2 regions of the Rhizobium sp. 11_C7_N12_5 genome follow, and region 2 is predicted to be linked to the other one. Evidence: riboswitches for the same ligand, from Rfam matches in the RefSeq annotation. Region 2 holds a riboswitch; the other holds the start of a gene.
What was found. A riboswitch is a leader RNA that binds a small molecule or an ion and turns the genes downstream of it on or off. The one in region 2 is predicted to bind FMN.
Positions count from the first base shown of each region.

Region 1: linked by a shared signal. The riboswitch ahead of ribB (3,4-dihydroxy-2-butanone-4-phosphate synthase) and the one ahead of AB8B29_RS09705 (6,7-dimethyl-8-ribityllumazine synthase) in region 2 are both predicted to bind FMN.

Region 1 is NZ_JBPWPY010000003.1:48,272-58,503, forward strand. Features, by position in the region: gene AB8B29_RS29535 (DUF302 domain-containing protein) at 97-486, opposite strand; gene AB8B29_RS29540 (EF-hand domain-containing protein) at 774-1,154, shown strand; partial or broken gene AB8B29_RS29545 (alpha/beta fold hydrolase) at 1,194-1,586, opposite strand; gene AB8B29_RS29550 (SMP-30/gluconolactonase/LRE family protein) at 1,759-2,580, opposite strand; gene AB8B29_RS29555 (hypothetical protein) at 3,277-3,495, shown strand; gene AB8B29_RS29560 (zinc-binding dehydrogenase) at 3,716-3,877, shown strand; gene AB8B29_RS29565 (aldehyde dehydrogenase family protein) at 3,914-5,329, opposite strand; gene AB8B29_RS29570 (LysR family transcriptional regulator) at 5,429-6,349, shown strand; gene ribB (3,4-dihydroxy-2-butanone-4-phosphate synthase) at 6,627-7,271, opposite strand; FMN riboswitch at 7,386-7,535, opposite strand; gene AB8B29_RS29580 (glucose 1-dehydrogenase) at 7,632-8,414, opposite strand; gene tpiA (triose-phosphate isomerase) at 8,491-9,228, opposite strand; gene AB8B29_RS29590 (SDR family oxidoreductase) at 9,233-10,021, opposite strand; gene AB8B29_RS29595 (sugar ABC transporter ATP-binding protein) at 10,044-10,232, opposite strand, start outside.
Region 2 is NZ_JBPWPY010000001.1:1,962,156-1,972,387, reverse strand. Features, by position in the region: gene AB8B29_RS09755 (carbohydrate ABC transporter permease) at 1-813, shown strand, start outside; gene AB8B29_RS09750 (carbohydrate ABC transporter permease) at 826-1,665, shown strand; gene AB8B29_RS09745 (Gfo/Idh/MocA family protein) at 1,662-2,726, shown strand; gene AB8B29_RS09740 (ABC transporter ATP-binding protein) at 2,739-3,743, shown strand; gene AB8B29_RS09735 (TetR/AcrR family transcriptional regulator) at 3,823-4,425, opposite strand; gene AB8B29_RS09730 (tautomerase family protein) at 4,546-4,971, shown strand; gene AB8B29_RS09725 (VOC family protein) at 5,073-5,471, shown strand; gene AB8B29_RS09720 (class I SAM-dependent methyltransferase) at 5,583-6,266, shown strand; gene phnF (phosphonate metabolism transcriptional regulator PhnF) at 6,271-6,999, shown strand; gene AB8B29_RS09710 (VOC family protein) at 7,005-7,355, opposite strand; gene AB8B29_RS09705 (6,7-dimethyl-8-ribityllumazine synthase) at 7,415-7,891, opposite strand; FMN riboswitch at 7,980-8,126, opposite strand; gene AB8B29_RS09700 (ABC transporter ATP-binding protein) at 8,233-9,294, opposite strand; gene AB8B29_RS09695 (ABC transporter permease) at 9,305-10,093, opposite strand; gene AB8B29_RS09690 (ABC transporter permease) at 10,090-10,232, opposite strand, start outside.

The sequences.
Region 1 (10,232 bases), on a different contig from region 2:
CAAGGGTAGGTCGATCGATAGACCAATCGAGGCGAGGCGTGCAGGATGTCGGGCTCCAACGCGTGGAAATTGCTGATCCATAGGATATCACCGATGTCAGATGCTCGCTATAACTTGCTCAAGCTTCGCCCGAACATTCCCTGCCACCTGCTTTAGTGCGGCGTTTTCGATTGCTCGCATGGAGGCAACCGGATCGATAGCGCTGATCATTATATCGCCGCCGCCAAGGGATCTGACGATTACATTGCAGGGAAGCATTGCGCCGACTTTTGGCTCCATATTTATCGCTTCGAAGGCCATGCTCGGATTGCAGGCGCCCAGAATGAGGTAGTTGTCAATGTCAGCATTAAGCTTCTTCTTCATCGTCGCCTTGACGTCAATCTCCGTCAGGATGCCGAAGTCTTTGCGCGCAAGTGCTGCTTTCGTCCTTTCGACTGCGACATCAAACGAGCTCCCGGATAGGGTCTTGTCTAGAGTATAAGTCATGGCTTTGGCTCCGATATAGGTTCTTGGCGCTGACTTCCGAGAGAAGTCGGATGGGACCTCGTTGGCAAATCACTGTCGCCGACCTGGTCAACACTACCTAGCGACGAGTGGCGTGAAGAAAAATGGATGCACGCCTTGATCAAGGGGCCGCGACGAGTTGACCTTGGTCAGCAGTTTTTCCTACCGCGCAATCAAAGACAGAAATTCCCGCAAAAGGATTTGACCTACATCAAGGCGGATACTCGCAAGCAGGCCATTATTCGGGTCTAAACGACAGGAGGCATCCGATGTCACAGCCCAAACTGCCCACCATAGTCGCGCTGACCGCCTTCCTAACTGTTGGGGGCATTGGCGTCGCTACAGCACAGTCCAAAGCTCCGGATCAGGACCGATGGGGAAGATCGGCGATGATGCCCGATGAAATGGAGCACGCAGATATGATGGATCGAAGTGCTGCGCCGTGCGGAATGGCGGAGGGAATGCCTATGGGGAAAATGCGCGGACATATGATGAAGATCATGTTCGCCATTGCGGATACCAACGGTGACGGCGCACTTTCATTTGATGAAGTAACGGCAATCCATAAGCGGATCTTCGACCTGATTGATGCCAACAAGGATGGCAAAGTGACGCCCGAGGAAATCCAGGCCTTCATGCAAGGTCAATAGTCTCCAGGCTCTACGTCATCAGCTATCAGTAGAGACCTCATCGGCGCGATCCCAGACGGCCTGGGTAGGGACGATATCTAGAACCGCAAGCTTTGTAATTGTAGCAGGATAATCGAGCGCCATCCGGTGAGCGACACGACCGCCGCGATCATGACCGGCGATCATGAACTCGCAAAAGCCGAGCTTTGCCATAACCTCGACCATCTCGGCGGCCATCGCTCGTTTTGAATAGGGCAGGTGATCTGGAGTCGACGAGGGACAAGCGCTGGCACCGTATCCACGTAGGTCGGAACAGATGACAGTGAACTCGGAGGCAAGCAGAGGAGCGACACCGCGCCACATAAGATTGGTCTCTGGGAATCCATGCAGCAATAGAACCGGCGGGCCGCTCCCGGCAATGGTGGTGTATATCGACCCACCCGATACGGAGATTGTCTGTGTGCGGCTGAGGTTTGGCACGTTGTTCCCCTGCAAGGCGATCAGACTCACGCTCAATAGAGCGGAGGCGTCGCACCACTGTCGATCGAAGGTGATCCAGTGAACTGGCGGACTTGGTTTTCGTCCCGATGTTGTTCACCAACGCGGACCTCCGCAATGTGAGCGTTCAATTGAACGGCCAGCCGGCTCCGGCAACGTTCACTTCGACGGAAACGATTTGACCTGTGCCGGCCATTTGACTCATCTTGTCCATGCCGAACCATTGTGCGGTGGTGACGAAGAGGGTGGATCGATCCTCGCCGCCGAGCATGCAGGCGAATGCGCCGCGATCTACCTTGACCTCGTCAAGCATTTCGCCGCCTTCTCGTACCCGGCGGCAATAGGCATTGGGGACATCGGCATACCAGATGGCTCCCTGGCGGTCGAAACATATTCCGTCTGGCGGGCCGGGAAGCTCTGACCAGATCCTCCGGTTGGAAAGGCGGCCGTCATCGGCCACATCGAAAGCAGTCAGGTGCTTGGCCCAGCTTTCCGCGCAGACCAAAGTGCGGCCATCAGCAGATAATGCCATGCCATTCGGGAACTGAAAGCCCTCGGCCTGCTTTTCAACGCTGCCATCAGGGAGGACCAGCGTAATCGCTGGCCCATTGACATAGATCCTGCCTGCAGCGTCGACGAGGATTTCGTTCCACGCGCCGGACCCCAGCGCTGCGAATTCCTTCAAGCCCATGCCATCATAACGCATGAGTGATGAAGAACCGGACTGGATCACGAAAAGGTCGTTCTCTGGGCCAAAATCGAATGACAATGGTGGAGCTTTCGCCGGAATCACGAGCCGCGATTGGTTCCCGTCTTCAAGGACCCGTATCTCGCCACTGGTCCAATCGGCAAACCAGAGCTCGCCTCGATGCCAACGGGGACATTCGACAAGTCCTCTTCCCTTCAACAATACATCTGCGCGCACGTTCGTCTCCTTGGTCCTCTGCACCTGCGAAGGACGTGCGACGCCCAATCGCTCCGACAGGTTGAAAGCAGATTTTGGCGTTTCGCTAATTTTTTACTAGCCGCGCCGTGATCCTAGACGGCGAATTTCCCATTTCGGATGCTGTGCTGGGGCAGGAAGACGAGTCGCCCTGCCGGCTGCGGAGGAGTTCGACCTGCAGCATTCTTTCCGGAGCGACGTTGACGTTGGCAGAGATGCTCTGCGCCATCCTAACGTCGATGATCGCGGTTGACGTATGGCGCGGCGATCAGGATGAGACTCTAGCGACAATCTAGATGAGACTCTTAAGTCGCGGTCGGATGTTGATTGTCGCTGGCAAGCGTCTCATCGGTTTCTGATTGCCGCTCCGCGACAAACGGGACGGAGCTTTTGATTGTCGCGAACGAGGCGGGCCTTCCACGCTGGCGTTTGGCTTCCATGGCTGATTTGCGCCGCCCGATCCGCAGCCAGGAGCCGGGGAGGTCCGGGTGAGGGTCGTCGCCTCCGGCATCAATCCTTCCGACATCGAGACCAGAAGAGGTTTCGGCGCCAAGGCAATGCCGTTCTCGTGGATTATACCACATCAGGACGGGGAGGGCGTTCGGTACCGCGGCGGAATTCGTCGTCTTGCCCTCCGTGCAGTCCGTCAGGCTGGCCGACAACGTGTCCTTCGAGGTCGGGGCGTCCCTCAGAGTTCCGGCGATGACCGCGCACCGATGCCTGTTCGCCGACGGCGGCGTTCGCGGCAAGCGAATCCTCGTCCAGGGTGGAAGGGGCGTCGCGGGCAATGCGGCGATCCTTCCTGCGAAACGGGCGGGGGCGTGGGTGGCGGCGACGGTGAGCCGCGACGAGCAGGCGGACGTCGCGCGAGTGGCCGGGGCCGATCTGGTCATCAACAGGTACGAGGAGGATGTCTCCTGAACGGTGAGATCGGCGGCGGCTGGCCACGGAGTAGATCGCATCGTGGACGTTGACATCTCCGCGAACATCGACGTGGCGATGACCTGTCTCGCCCGCGACGGAGTCGTCTCGGGCTATTCGACGGAGTCGCCGCAGGCCTCTCACGATCCCGTTCTTCCCGGCGCTGCTGGGCGGCTTCTCGTTCCGTTTCGTCTACGTCTACACTATGCCAGAGGCAGCGATGCGGCAGGCGACCGTGGAGGTCTCGGCCTGCGCCGCCTCCGGGGTACATGCCCCAAAGATCTCGAAGACATTTGCCCTCGACGCAGTGGCCGAAGCACACGAGTTCCAGGAGAGCGGCAAGGCTGTTGGAAAAGTCCTCGTTCGATTGCAGAACCCGTAAACCGCACACTTCAGACGCTGCCTCACGTATCGGTCGTCACAAGATGACGGCTTTCGGTTCCAGGAACGCCTCCAGTCCGAACACGCCATACTCGCGACCGATCCCCGACTGTTTGAATCCGCCAAATGGAGCGAGCGGCTCGTGGGGCGCCCCGTTAACGACCACGCGGCCGCAATCCAGTCGATCCGCAAGCGCCTGCATGCGTGTGACGTCGGTGCCATGAAGATAGGCCTGAAGCCCGTACGGGGTGTCGTTTGCGATGGAGACGGTCTCGTCCTCGTCGCGATAGGCGATGACCGACAGGACCGGACCAAATATCTCTTCTCGCGCGATACGCATCTGGTTGTCGACGTTGGTGAATATGGTCGGCTTCGTGAACCAGCCGCGATCCAGTCCGGCCGGACGTCCGAGACCGCCTGTCAGGAGACTGGCGCCCTCCTGCATCCCTAGTTCGATGTAGGACTGGACGCGATCGTACCGTTTCCGGCTGACCATCGGACCGATCATTGCGTCCGGATCATCGGGGGCGCCGACCTTGAACGTCTCGATCTCCCGCTTCAGCCTGGTCACGACCTCATCGAGCCGATGGTTCGGTACCAGAATGCGGGTGCCAGCGATGCAGGCCTGGCCGCTGTTGATGAAGCCCATCCTCAAGACGGCGGGGATGGCCACGTCCAGATCGGCGTCGTCGAGAATGATGTTCGGACCCTTGCCGCCAAGCTCCAGCGTGACGCGCTTGAAGGTGTCGGCCGCGCTTCGCAGGATTTCCCTGCCGACCGCGGTTGAACCCGTGAAGGTCACCTTCGCGATGTCCGGATGCCCGCTGAGTTCCGCGCCGACGACATTGCCGAGCCCGTTGACAATGTTGAACACGCCCTTGGGCAAGCCCGCTTCATGCAGGCACTCTGTCAGGGCCTGCGTCTGTACTGCGCTCATCTCGCTCGGTTTGATGACAATGGTCGAGCCGGCAGCGATGGCCGTCGTGAGCTTCGAGGTGATGAAGCCGATGTTGCTATTCCACGGGGTGATGGCTGCGGCTACGCCGATCGGCTGCATGACCACCCGCGCTCGACCCATCCTGCGCTCGAATTCGTATTCCTCCAGAACGCTCGCCATGGTGAGAAAGCTCGAAGCAGCATGGGAAATAGCGAAACGCGTAAAGGTCTGCGGAGCGCCGTATTCGAGTGACATCGCTTCGGTGAGGTCAGAGACGCGCGCAGCGACGGCGGCGTTCAACCGCTTCAGCATGTCGATGCGCTCGCCTTTCGTCGTTCGCGAGAACGCAGGGAAGGCCCGTTTCGCCGCAGCGACGGCGTCGCGCGCGTCCTCGACGCCGCCTAGCCGCACCGTTCCAATTCGTTCTTCCGTGGAAGGATTGTAGAGATCGGCCGTCCCGGTGCCCTTCGGGGTGACGAACTGGCCGTCGATGTAGATTGTGTCGATGTCGCGCATGCCGAACTCCTTTGGATTGCTACGGCATATCTGGCATTTCGGGATTGTCCTGATAAGTTGGTCATATATGCTCAGCCTGATAGGGAATTGCGGACAATGATGCGTGGCTCTCTTGCCGAACTAGAGGCGGTTCTCGCCGTCTCCTCCCACGGTGGGTTTCGAGCTGCGGCTCGCGAGCTAGGAATCTCGTCGTCGTCGCTTAGCCAGCAGATCGCCGCTCTGGAGACCCGCATGGGGGTCAGACTGTTCAATCGCTCCACACGCAGCGTCGTCCTTTCAGCAGCAGGCGAACAGTTTGTGGCAAGTGTCGGTCCAGCGCTGGAGGCGATCCGTAGCGCCGTCGAGCACGTCGACGAGCACCGCGCAGAAGCGACGGGCACCCTGCGCATCAACACATCAGTGGGTGCGACCCGGATGATCCTGACGCCGCTAATCCTGGAATACATGCGCCGGAACCCGCAAATGTCGGTAGAAATCGTCACCGAGGGCGCGCTAGTCGACGTCAACGCCAAGGGCTTCGACGCCGGGATCAGGATTCGGGAAGCCGTTCCCCCTGATATGGTCGTTGTCCCGATCGGCGACACCGTCCGCCCAGCCATCGTCGGTTCGGTCGAATATCTTCAGCGTCATGGGAGGCCGCAGGTCCCGGCAGATCTCCAGAACCACATGTGCATCCGCGCCCGAATGGCAAGCGGCGCGATCTACCGCTGGGAGTTCGAGCGTCGGGGAGAGAGCTTCGCGCTCGACGTTCCGGGCAGGCTCACGCTCGATGACAGCGACCTGATGCTCCGGGCGGTCCGCGACGGAGCCGGGCTCGCCTATCTGAACGAATGGCAGGTCGCAGACGACTTCGCTGCCGGAAGGCTGGAGCAGGTCCTCTTCGATTGGACCCCGCCGTATCCGGGGCTATGTCTCTACTATCCTGGTAGGCGCAATATCCCGGCGAAGCTGCGCCGCTTCGTGGACTTGATCAAGGAACTGCGGCAAAGCAGCGACGTTGAAAGGCAGTCTTCGATTTAAAGGATTCTTCGACGAGCTTGGTACTAAGTTCGAGCCAGGGTCTTGGTGAGGGTTGTCTGCGGGGCAGGGTCGCACGCCGGGACCCTGTCCTCTGGATGCACCAACTAGCTTTGGATGAATGCCTGCATATCCGCGTTCAGTGTTCGGGATTGGTGGCGAGCATGCCGTGCAGACAGTCCGCGTCCATTGCCGTGGCAGGTCTCGATGCTCACAAGCATAGACGGCAGCGCAAGCCGCCGTCTATAGCCAAGGAATAGGGGCCGGGGCCGTGCGACCATCAAGCGACGGACCGTTCCGAGTCGAGCAGATCGCGCTGCTTGTGGCTCAGATAAGACTTCAGGTCCTCGATCGTGACCACAAGCAGACCATGGCGCTCTCCAAAGCGTTCAAGGTCCGGCAGGCGGGCCATCGTCCCGTCGTCGTTTGCCACTTCGCAGATGACGCCCGACGGCGCCCGCCCGGCGAGTCTTGCCAGATCGACCGCGGCCTCTGTGTGTCCGGGACGTCCGAGCACGCCAAGAGGATGGGCGCGCAGAGGGAAGATGTGCCCCGGCCGGGCAAAATCGTCAGGTTGAGTTCCTGGCGTGATAAGAGCGCGAACGGTCGCAGCCCGGTCTGCCGCCGAGATCCCCGTCGTTGTTTCGGGGATATAGTCCACGGACACCGTGAAAGCGGTTTTGAGAACTTCCGTGTTGCGCGGAACCATCAGCGGGATGTCGAGCTCGTCGAGCCTCTCGCCCTGCATGGGAACGCAGATCAGCCCACGGGCATGGTTCATCATGAACGTGATCGCTGCGGGGGTGACTGCGTCCGAAGCAATCACGAGATCGCCTTCGTTTTCTCGGTCCCGATCATCAACGACGATCACGATCTCGCCGCGCGAAATGGCTGCGACTGCATCTTCGATTTTGGCTATTGCCATGTGTCTTGCCTTTCAAGGGTTAGCTGCCGTGGCAGCATCATGACCTCTTTCGAAGCCACCGTTTCCCTTGGGCGAACAAGCATGCGACCCGCCACGGACAGGTGGCGTTTGCAGCATTGCTCTCTTCCATCCGGACTATACCGTCGGCTCCGGCATCTCACCGGATCTGCTGACCCTTCCGTCTTGCGGCGAAAGGCGCTCGCGGGCTCCGGGCTTTCGCCCAATACCGCCGGTGGGGAATTTCACCCCGCCCTGAGAACGTTACCAACATAGGCGATGGGGACCCCGTCCGGCAAGGGGTGCTTTGACGCCGGAGCCATTTGGGGCACTTCTCCTATTGAACAGACTGTCTCCAATTCGTCAGGACATGATCAATCCGCCGTCGACGTTGATCGTCTGACCGGTAATATAGGCCGCGTCGTCGCTCGCAAGGAAGGTGACAAGCCCGGCCACATCTTCGCCAGATCCAGCGCGTTTCATCGGAATTCCGTTCACCCATTCCTTCATGAGTTCGCCGGGCGCGTAATTTCCGAGCAGCTTTCCCCAAGCTTGGTCGTTGTAGGCCCACATGTCGGTTTCGATGATGCCCGGGCAGAACGCATTGACGGTGATCTTTTCGGCCGCAACTTCCTTTGCCAGGCTTTGCGTAATCCCGACAACGCCCATCTTCGACGCCGCATAGTGGGGCGTAAAAATGAACCCGTCGCGCGCCTGACCGGACGCCGTGTTGATGATACGTCCGCCCCTCGCATGCTTGCGCATTCGTGAAATTGCCTCCTGCGCGCACAAGAACACGCCCTTGGTGTTGACGGCCATGACCTTGTCCCATTCGTCCTCGGTCATATCCTCGATCCTGGCAATGGTAATGACGCCGGCGTTCTGGATGGAGACATCGATGCCACCAAACGCTGCCTCGGCCGCGTCGTAGAGTGCCTTGACGCTTGTCTTGTCTGTCACGTCGCCGACGAAGGAAATCGCCTTGCCGCCGTCTTGCTGGATCTGTTCGGCGACAGAGTGCACCAGGTCTTCGTTAGCCGAGACGACGAGATTTGCACCCTCCTTGGCGAAACGTTTGGCGATCGCAGCACCTATACCGCGGCTGGCTCCGGTGATGACGACCGTCTTGTTTTGAAAGCGTTGCATTTTCTCTTCCTTTCGCGGCATAAGCCAAGCCGGGTGCCGATCCTAGACGACCCCACGTCTGTCGTTTATTCGGTCGTCAAGTGGCGACGGATATGATCCCGGCAAACTCCGCAGCGTTGAGCGAGGCACCTCCCACCAAGGCACCATCGACGTTTTGAACTGCAAAAATTGCCGACGCGTTCGATGCCTTCACAGATCCTCCGTAGACGATCCTGACACGACGCCCGTCCTCTCCCAGACGTTCTTCGAGCATGTGCCGAATGAAGGAATGGACCTCTTCGATCTGCTCGACGGTCGGAACAAGGCCGGTCCCGATCGCCCAGACCGGTTCGTAGGCGATGGCCGTGTTGGCACTGTTTGCGCTGTGGGGAACAGAGCCTTCGATCTGGGCGCAAACAACATCGATAGCCTTGCCCGCGTCACGATCCTCGCGTGTCTCGCCGACGCAAATAATGCTGGTCAATCCTGCCTCATGGGCCATTGCGGCCTTGGCCGCCACCGTTGCATCGGTCTCACGATAGGTCGAGCGGCGTTCGGAATGACCTAAGATCACGAAGCGTGCGCCCACCTCGGCAAGCATGAAGGCAGAAACGTCTCCGGTATGGGCACCTGACGCCTGCGCATGGCAATCCTGCGCGCCGATGGCGATTGTCGAGCCCTTGGCGCGCTCAAATGCTTTTTCAACAAGCGTGAGGGGCGGGCACACAACGATATCGCACGCCGTGTTGCCCGTTAGTCCCCTCAGCGCTTCGATCTCAGTCAGGGAGGATGCGAGACCGTTCATTTTCCAGTTGCCTGCAATCAGCTTGCGCATCGTATCACCAGCAGCAAAAGCCGCCGTCGACGAGCAAATCGACGCCCGTGACGAAGCTGGCGGCGTTCGAGAGCAGGAAGACCGCGGGGCCAACCATCTCGTCGACATTGGCCATGCGTTGCATTGGCGTCTGCTCTTCGAAGAGCTTGGTCTGATGGACCATCTCCGGGCGCGTGTTCATCGGCGTTGCGGTGTAGCCCGGCGAGATCGTGTTGACGCGGATGCCGCGGTCAACCCATTCCATCGCCAATGACTTGGACATGTGGATCACGCCCGCCTTGGAGGCGTTATAATGCACCTGGCTCAGACCGCGGTTGACGATGACGCCCGACATGGACGCGATATTGACGATCGAACCGCCACCATTCTTCAGCATGGCTCGTGCCTCTGCCTGGCACGACAGGAAGATGCCCTTCAGGTTGATATCCATCAAGGTCTGATACTGGTCTTCCTCCATCTCTTCCGCTGGTTTGGCGTTCGCAATACCGGCGGCGTTGACCGCTAGGGTCAAGGAACCGAGCTCACTCTCGGTTTGCGCAACAGCGTCAGCCAGCGAAGACTTGGTTGTAACATCCGCGGCGATCTCGATCGCGCGGCGACCGGCATCGCGTATATGCTTGGCCGTCTGCGTCAAGCCGTCGTCGGTTCTCCGGTCAAGGAGGGCAACGTCCGCGCCGCACTGCGCAAGACCGATGGCGATCCGTTGCCCAATTCCGCTGCCAGCGCCCGTGACAATGGCGATCCGGCCACGGAGGTCGAACAGTTTCGGGGCGTTAAGAGTGATGTCCGGCATCGCTCTTCCTTTCTGTGGTTCCTTAAATTGTTGCCAATTCCATGACCGAGACGTCATTTGCCTGGTCACGGTCGAGTATGCCTGTCTGATTGCCTTGGGACAGAACCAGGATCCGGTTCGAGACCCCCAAAACTTCCTCAAGGTCGGAGCTGACGACGATGACCGCAACGCCCTGGCGAGCGAGATTGACGATGATATCGTAGATGCCTGC
Region 2 (10,232 bases):
CTGTCGCTTTACAACGTCGTCGACAATCAACCGGTTTTCGTCGGTTTGAACAATTTCAAGGTATTGTTCGGCGACGAACGTTGGGCGCATGATTTCTGGAATGCGCTACGCAACAATCTGATCTTCTTTGCCATCCATATGTGCGTGCAGAATCCGATCGGCGTCGCACTCGCAGCGCTCCTGTCTCTGCCGAAGCTGCGTTTTGTTGCCTTCTATCGTACCGCTATTTTCCTGCCGACGCTGCTTTCATTTGTCGTCGTCGGCTTCATCTGGAAGCTGATCCTGTCCCCTCTCTGGGGTGTTGCGCCCGAATTGCTGAGCATGATCGGCCTCAAGTCGTTCTTCGCGCCTTGGCTTGGCAGGCCGAGCACGGCGCTGATCACCGTCGCGCTCATTTCCGTCTGGCAATATGTCGGCATTCCGATGATGCTGATCTATGCCGCCCTGCTCAATATTCCGGAAGAGGTCATCGAAGCGGCCGAATGCGATGGCATCACCGGTTGGAGCCAGTTCTGGAAGATCAAGCTGCCTCTGGTGTTGCCCGCAATCGGTATCATCTCGATCCTGACATTCGTCGGCAATTTCAACGCGTTCGATCTGGTTTACACCGTGCAGGGTGCACTGGCCGGGCCGGATGGCTCGACCGATATTCTCGGCACACTTCTCTATCGCGTCTTCTTCGGCTTCCAGCTTCAGCTCGGAGATCGTTCCATGGGGGCGACGATCGCGACTGTCATGTTCCTGATCATCCTGACCGGTGTCTCGTTCTATCTTTTCATCGTCCAGCGGCGCATTCGCCGCTACCAGTTCTGAGGAGAGGCGACCATGTCCAAGGCCCGCACTTCCCTTGTCCGCACAGGCTTCGTGCATCTGGCGCTGATCGCGTATACGCTTGTCGCCCTTTTCCCGGTGTTCCTGACCATCATCAATTCGTTCAAGGATCGCGCATCGATCTTCCGTGCGCCGTTAAGCCTTCCAACGCCATCCTCATTCAGCATGATCGGTTATGATACCGTCCTCAGGCAGGGCGATTTCCTGACCTATTTCCAGAACAGCTTCGTGGTGACGATCGTCTCGATCATCCTTACGCTGCTGTTCGGCGCAATGTCCGCTTTTGCCCTGTCGGAGTACCGTTTCCGTGGCAATACGATGCTGGGTCTGTATATGGCGATCGGTATCATGATCCCGATCCGCCTCGGCACGGTCGCCATCCTGCAGGGGATGGTTGCCGCCGGCCTCGTCAACACGTTGACGGCGCTGATCCTCGTTTATACCGCTCAAGGCCTGCCTCTGGCGATCTTCATTCTCTCGGAGTTCATGCGGACCGTTTCCGATGACCTGAAAAATGCCGGTCGTATCGACGGCCTCAGCGAATATGCCATCTTCTTTCGCCTTGTCTTGCCGCTGGTTCGCCCGGCCATGGCGACGGTCGCCGTTTTCACGATGATACCGATCTGGAACGACCTCTGGTTCCCGCTGATCCTGGCACCGAGCGAGGCGACGAAAACCGTGACGCTCGGGTCGCAGATCTTCATCGGTCAGTTTGTCACAAACTGGAACGCCGTGCTGGCGGCGCTGACGCTTGCCATCCTGCCGATCCTTATCCTCTACGTCATCTTTTCGCGCCAACTCATTCGTGGCATCACCTCCGGAGCAGTCAAGTGAGCGTATCCGAAAAGCCGATCCGCGTTCTCGTCGCCGGCCTTGGCAATATGGGCCGCAGCCATGCGCTCGCCTATCATAACAATCCTGGGTTCGAGATTGTCGGCCTCGTCAATCGCTCCAAGCCGGAGTTGGTGGAAGAGTTGCGCGGCTACGCGATCCACCCGGATTTCGAAACGGCGTTGAAGGAATTGAAGCCGGATCTGTGCTCCATCAATACCTATTCCGACAGCCATGCCGATTACGCAGTGATGGCCTTCGAGGCGGGTTGCCATGTTTTCGTCGAGAAGCCATTGGCAACGACGGTCGGCGATGCCGAGCGCGTCGTTACAGCGGCGAAGAAGGCGGGCAAGAAACTGGTCATCGGCTACATCCTGCGTCAACATCCATCATGGCAACGTTTGATTGCCGAGGCCCGCAAGCTTGGCGGTCCCTATGTCTTCCGCATGAACCTCAATCAGCAGTCGAGCGGCCCGACCTGGGAGACGCACAAGGCGCTGATGCGCACGACATCGCCCATCGTCGATTGCGGCGTCCACTATGTCGACGTCATGTGCCAGATCACCGATGCCAAACCTGTCGAGGTGCGCGGCATGGGCCTTCGCCTGTCGAGCGAGATCAAGCCGGATATGTATAATTACGGCCATCTGCAGGTGATCTTCGAGGATGGTTCTGTCGGCTGGTATGAGGCCGGCTGGGGACCGATGATTTCCGAGACCGCCTTCTTCGTGAAGGATGTGATGTCGCCAAACGGCGCGGTGTCGATCGTCATGGATCCGAACGCCAAGTCCGACGACATCGATACGCACACCAAGACCTCCGTCATCCGGTTGCATAATGCCGAAACCGGGCCAAATGGCCAGTTCATCCGACCAGATCAGGATCTGCATATGGACGGGGAGCCAGGCCATCAGGAGCTCTGCGATCTTGAACAGGCCTTCATGCTGAAGGCCATCCGCGAAGACATCGACCTCGACCGCCACATGGCAGACGCCGTTCAATCGCTGCGCATCTGCCTCGCCGCCGACGAGAGCGTGCGCACCGGCAAGCCCGTTTATTTGTAAGGATAAGAGACTGTGGGATCGCTTCAACTGAAATCCATCCGCAAGGCCTACGGCACGCATGATGTGCTGAAGGGCATCGATCTCGAGGTGAAGGACGGCGAGTTCGTCATCTTCGTAGGCCCTTCTGGCTGTGGCAAGTCGACCCTTCTGCGCAGCATCGCCGGCCTCGAAGACGTGACTGCTGGTGCTGTCCTGATCAACGGCCAGGATGTGACGGTAACGCCGCCCGCCAAGCGCGGCATCGCCATGGTCTTCCAGTCCTATGCGCTCTATCCGCACCTGACGGTGAAGGACAATATGGGGCTGGGCCTGAAGCAGGCCGGCACTGCGAAGGACGAGATCGAAAGCCGCGTCGGGAAGGCCTCTGGCATGCTGTCGCTCGAGCCTTATCTCGCGCGTCGGCCGGCCGAGCTTTCCGGCGGCCAGCGCCAGCGCGTCGCCATCGGCCGCGCCATCGTGCGTGAGCCGGAGCTCTTTCTCTTCGACGAACCGCTGTCGAACCTCGATGCGGCCTTGCGCGTACAGACGCGCCTGGAGATCGCTCGTCTGCACCGCAGCCTCAAGGCGACGATGATCTACGTCACCCACGACCAGGTCGAGGCGATGACCCTTGCCGACAAGATCGTCGTGCTCAATGCCGGCGCGATCGAGCAGATTGGCTCGCCGATGGAGCTCTATAACCGTCCGGCCAATGTCTTCGTCGCCGGCTTCATCGGTTCGCCACAGATGAATTTCGTTCCGGCCGAGAAACTGGGGCAAAGCGGCGCAAAAACCGTTGGCATTCGCCCGGAGCACATTACTCTGTCGCGTGATCAGGGCACCTGGTCGGCCAAGGTCATCCATGTCGAACACCTCGGTGCCGACACGATTATCTATCTCGAATCCGATGTCACCGGTCTTTTGACCGTTCGTCTTTTCGGCGAGCATCAATACGAGCCGGACGAAATGGTTTATGCGACGCCGGATGCGACCCACATGCATCGCTTCGATGCAAACGACAAAGCGATCCGCACGTAATCTGCTGCACTCGAGGCGAAGCAGGGTGTTTCGTTTCGGACGTCCCTTGCCCAGGGAGCGTGGTGGTCGATCATTCGCCTCAGGGGTTCGAGGGGCTGCCTATTGTCAGCGCGGCCTTCTCGATGACCTCTGCGATACGCTCGGAAAGCGCGGGATCGGAAACGGCCCGCGCAATCGTGACACCGCCGCTGAGCATAGCGAGCAGAAGGATCGCCTGATCCTCGGCCGCCGTTTTGGTTAGGTTCGCTCCCTTGTTCTCCGGCAGGCCGGTGGCCACGGCCGCAATGAGTTTTTTCAATTCCACCGTATAGATGTTGCGCGTTTCATCGTCAGCACGCATGACATCGGGTGAAAGACTTGGCAGGGCGCAGCTATCGCCGAGATCGCAGGTGCGTTTGTAGCCGAGATAGTAGCTGGCGAAGGCCTTCAGCCAGTTCTTCGGCTGGCTTTCCTTGAGTGCCGCGATCCCTTGACGGAGCTCTTCCAGCCCTTCCACGACAGCCGTGCGAAATGCCTCGCCCTTGGACTTGAAGTGCCCGTAGAAGGCGCCGTTGGTGACGCCGGCCGCTTTCGTCAGGGCATCGATGCCCGCCCCGCCATAACCCTCCTTTCGAAATACTTGCCCGGCGGCCGCGATCACCCGCGTCCGGGTCTCCTGCTTGTGTTCGGCGCTATAGCGCATTGGTGTCCTCATTAAGAGTGATCTCTCTTTATTGATTGCATAGAGAGTGATCGGTGTGTATTGATAAAGAGTGATCGGTATATATCAATTGCCGTCGCAGGTCCAACAAGGAGATGTCCCATGCCTATTACGCTTACACTCCCCGAACGGTTGCTTTCGCCTGAAGCGCAAGCGCAGGCTTTTGCCCGCTTGACCGAAGCGGTTCTCGATGTTGCCGGCTTGACCGGAAATGCCTTCATGACGGCCAATGTCATCGGCACGATTAACGTGCTTCCGGCCGAACATGTATTGGCGGCGGGAAAGCCCGTTGCGGCGGCCTTCATCGAGCTCAAGCTGCCGGAGATCGCGCTTGCGACGCCGGAAGCCAAACGGGCTTTCATCGAGAAGGCGACCGATATTGTCGAACAGGCCGCCGGAGGGCGGATCAAGCGCGAGCACATCTGGTCGAACATAGTCTACGCGCCGGAAGGAGCCTGGGGCATTGCAGGGCATAGCTACAGCAATGCCGATTTGGTCGGCGCCATTCAAAATGCCGCAGGGTCCTAGGTAACCCTCGGCTCAATACCGCCTGAATCGGCAGAGTTCGTAGGGGTGTCGGACCGGCGTGTGCCGAGCCATCGAGGTCCGACGCAGGAGGAAAACAGGATATGCAACTGGCCAATTATCTGTTCTTCACAACGCATTGCGAGGAGGCGCTTGCCTTCTATGCCGCCTGCGGGCTTGGCCGCGTTACGCTATTGATCCATCATGGTGCCGATGGGGTACCGCTTGCTGCGGATGCGATGCGGGGCAGGGTGATGCACGCGCGTTTCGAGGGGCCAGGCGTGCTGTTCTTCGCATCCGACAATCACGATGCCGAGCCGATGCGCGGCTCCGCCCATATGCTTGTCACGGATGACCGCGACAGCACCGACAGGATTTTTTCTCTGCTGGCCGAAGGCGGCACGGTGACGACGCCGCTCGCCATCCAGCCATGGGGCAGCTACTACGGCAAGCTCACGGATCGGTTTGGCGTTCAATGGATGGTGGACTGCGTGCGATCGTGATCTCGAATAGTACGGGTTTGAATCAAATAGTCCGGTCGTCCGGATGAATTCACTCCACTGTCATGAAGCTGGGCTATCACGGGCTCAGTCCACTCCAGCAGCGAGCGCATCATGACAAACGCAGCATCCATTTATGCAACCTGGCATACAGAGCCGCAGGGCGATATCGCGATGGCGGAATCGCATAGTCCTTACTGGCGGCATTTCATCGAAACGGTCCCGGAGCGGGATTTTTCATCGAAGACAGTACTGGATTTCGGCTGCAATCGCGGTGGCTTCCTCCGACTGCTTCATGCCCTGCGGCCGTTTCGTCGCGGTGTCGGCATCGACATTGCCTCGGAATCGGTGGCTGCAGCTGTCGCTGCGGTGGGCAACATGCCGCTGCAGTTTCACGTCACGACCGACCTGTCGCCCTTTGTTGATAGCTTCGATGTGGCTTTCAGCTATGAGGTCGTCTACCTGCTGCCGGAGCTGCGACAGCATGCCGAACAGATGTTCCAGGTCATGCGCAATGGCGGCGTCTACTATGCCGTTACCGGATGCCACAATGAAATGCCGCTCTGGCCAAAATGGCGCGAGCTGATCGGCGGCAACAGCAATGCGCCGGTGCAGGATCGCTCGCCGCAGGATTATATCGACGCCTTCGCGGCGGCCGGCTTCGATGTTTCCGTCAGGCGCTTCGGTTATGACGGCTTCGTGCGGGCGACGAAGGATCGGAAATATTATCCGAGCATTCTCGATGCGCTGAGCTATCCGGCCGAATACAAGCTGCTGTTCCGGCTCGAAAAGCGCTGATGATATGGAGACGATCGATCGCAACGGAGGCAGCACCCTCTGGCATCAGATCGGCGAGATCCTGGCGGCTGATATCGCTGCCGGGACCTTTGCCCCCGGGGCGAGATTGCCGACCGAGCCTGAACTGATGGAGCGTTTCGGCGTCAGCCGTTTCACCGTTCGCCAGGCGCTTGGGCATTTGGAGCAGCGCGGGCTGGTTCGCGCTGAGCAGGGACGGGGGACCTTCGTACACAAGGGTGTGCTCGACTACACGCTCTCGAAGCGAACGCGCTTTTCCAAGAACCTGATCGAGCAGGGCTTCGAGCCAGGCGGCGAACTGCTGGTTCATGAAGTCGTGCCGGCGACGGAACGTGTTGCCGTGCAATTGAAACTTGCGGCGGGCGTGCCTGTCATCCATCGCCGCGGCGTGATGACGGCCGATGGCGTTCCGGTCGAACTGGGTGACACCTATTATCCAGCGGAGCGCTTTCCCGATTTCGACAAGGTCCGGCTGCAATATCCGACGATCACGGCGGCACTCGCCAGCTATGGCATCTCCGACTATGAACGGTTGTCGACCGAGATCGAGGCGCGCATGCCGACGGCCGAGGAAGCGCGACTGTTGCGACAGCCCAAATCAGCGCCGCTGCTCGTGACCCGCAAGGTGGATGTCGATACCGATGGCGTGCCTATAGCCTACGCGGAATCGATTTGGCCGGCGGAGCGCATCACTTTCAATGTCGAATTGCGGTAGCTGGATTAGCGATGCGAGAGGATGTTGACGACCTTGCCGAACGGGTCGCGGATGTAGAAACGACGAACGCCCCAGGGCTCGTCCGTCAGGTCGTACAGGATGACGAAGCCCATTGACGTGGCTCGCCGATAAAGCTCGTCGACATCATCAACTTCGATCGAGAGGTCGGGGACAATCGTTCCCGAACCGCCTTCGCTGGCAACGCTGATCTGCGGGACCGTTGCGGCTTTGGAGGCGAAGGTGAGAATCCAGCCGTGATCCATGACGATGTCAAGGCCGAGCAACTCACTGTAGAACAGACGAGCGCTGGCGGGATCGGCGGCGGGCAGGTTAGGGATGATGCGTAGAACGGTCACTGACTTCCTCCCTTGAGAAATGGAGGCGGGCTTGCGCCGCGCCTCCAGGATACTCCCGCTCAGACCGTTACCGACGGCAGGAGTTTGGCGCGCTCGGTCAATATATGCCGGCAGGCGCTCGCCACTTCACGGCCCTTGATGATGAAATGCTCCTTGAAGAATTGGATATGGGCTTCCGATTCCTGAAAGTGATGGGGTGTCAGAACGGCCGAGAGGACCGGCACGCCAGTGTCGAGCTGCACGCGCATCATTGCATCGAGAACGGTATTGGCAACGAATTCATGGCGATAAATGCCGCCGTCGACAACGAAAGCGGTGGCGATAATTGCGGAATAGCGGCCGTTACGGGCAAGCGTCTGCGCATGCAGCGGAATTTCGAGTGCGCCCGGCACGTCGAATATGTCGATGGGCGATGCTCCTTCTGTCGTCTGCCATTCAGCAATGAAGGAATCAACCGAGCGATCGACGATATCGGCATGCCAGCGAGCCCGAATGATCGCGATGCGGCTCGGTTGGGAGGAGATAGAAATGGTCATGAATTCTGCCTTTCAAGGGTTGGTACAAATATCCCTTGGGCGAACATGCATGAACGCGACACTCCTCTCGCCGAGGAGGGTGCGACCTGCTTGCTCTCTTCCATCCGGACTATACCGTCGGCTCCGGCCTCTCACCGGATCTGCTGACCCTTCCGGGGGACCGGAAGGCGCTCGCGGGCTCGGGGGAAACCCCCATACCGCCGGTGGGGAATTGCACCCCGCCCTGAGAACGGATGGACTATAAATGCATTTCAGCAAGGAAATCAAAGAAAAACGCCGGGCTTTCGACCCGGCGTTTGCGAATAATTTTCCAAAATTGCCCTGTAGCACAGGGCAGATTCTCAATCCTGAATGACCAGCAGATCGGATGATGCAAAACGCAGCGTGACCTTTTCGCCGACGCTCGGGGGCAGCATGCCGGGGCTGTTGAACATATCGAAGGAAATCGTGTTGCCGGCGACGTTCATGCGGGTGCGGATGACCGAACCCAGGAAGTGCGCCGAGGAAACTTCGCCCGTCAGCGCCGTGTCGCCCTTGGCCGATTCGGCCAGTGAGCCTGCCTCCGGGCGCAAAGCCAGCGATACCGTGTCGCCAGGCTTGTAGGCGGTGACCGATTGCTTCAGCGTGACGTCCTGATCACCGATCATGATGCGGCTGTTGTCGGGATCGACGACCTTACCTTCGATCAGGTTCAGCGTACCGACGAAGGAAGCGACGAAGCGGGTGGCCGGAGTGTTATAGATCTCGAAAGGCGAACCGATCTGATCCGCGCGGCCGGCATTCATGACGACGATACGGTCGGAGATCGACAGCGCCTCTTCCTGATCATGCGTCACGAAAACGGTGGTGATGCCGAGCTGCTGTTGAATCGCCCGGATTTCCTCGCGCAGCGATACGCGGATCTTTGCATCCAGCGCCGAAAGCGGCTCATCGAGCAGGAGGACCTGCGGCTTGACGGCGATGGCGCGGGCGAGCGCCACGCGCTGCTGCTGACCGCCGGACATCTGGTAGGGGAAGCGGGTGGCGAGATGATCGAGCTTGATGAGAGCAAGCATCTCCTTGACGCGCTTGTCGATATCGGGCTTTGCCATGCCGGCGACCTTGAGGCCGAAGGCGACATTGTCGTGCACGGTCATATTCGGAAACAGCGCGTAAGCCTGGAACACCATGCCGATGTTGCGCTGGTTCGGCTTCAGCGGCCGCTGATCCTTGCCGTTGATGGTCAGCGTGCCGGCGGTCGGGGTCTCGAAGCCGGCAATCATGCGCAGCACGGTCGTCTTGCCGCAGCCTGATGGTCCGAGGAAGGAGATGAATTCTCCCTTCTCGATTTGCATATTGAAATCATGGACGACATGAATGTCGCCGAAGGACTTCTTGATGTGTGTAAGTTCGAGAAAAGCCATAGTGGGAACCTTACGCCTTAATCGGAGCCAGTTTTGAAAAGCGGGAAGCCAGCTGCAGAAGGCCCATGCTGAGCCAGGTGACAGCAAGCGCGATGATTGCCAGCGCGGAAGACTGATAAGCTTGATTGGCGCCGACCAGCTGCATGTACGGGCCGAATGCCGGCCGATTGAGCAGCGAGGCCATGGTGAATTCGCCCATGACGATCGCAAGCGTGATGAAGGCGCCGGAGAGAACGCCACTCATGACATTGGGAAAAATGCAGCGGAACAAGATAGTGGTCCACTTCGCGCCAAGGCTTTCCGCTGCCTCCGTCAGGGTACCGACGTCGATCGTACGCATCGCCGTATCCACCGAACGATACATATAAGGAAGAGACAAGACAATATAGGAGCAGACCAAGAGGAAGTTCGTCGCCTGCTCGAAGCCCGTCAAAGGCAATATCGAAGATGAATTGTAGAGGCGCAGATAGCCGAAGACGATGACGATCGCCGGAATGACCAGCGGCATCAAGGTGATGAATTCAACGATCGGACGTATCTGCGGCAAACGAAGGCGGACCCAATAGGCAGTGGGGACGACCAGCAGCATGCCGAAGATGATGGTCAGCAGGGCCATAAGCATGGAATAGCCGAACGCATACAGGAAATGAGAGTCGGAAAAGACCGATGTGTAGGCGTCGAAACTATAGGCGTTACGGCGCATGCGCAGCGAGAATTCCAGCGTGCCGATGAGGGGGACGATGAAATAGATGGCACCGATGACGACAGCGATCCAGGCAAAGAGTTTTTGCAGCTTCATTTCTGCCACCGTTCCGCGCGTACGCGCATGATGATGTAAATGACGTTGGATATGCCGGTTATTACGATCATGCCGAGGGCCATGGCATATCCGAGATTGGCGTTGTGCAACACGTCGCCACGGATCTGAGCATAGAGCT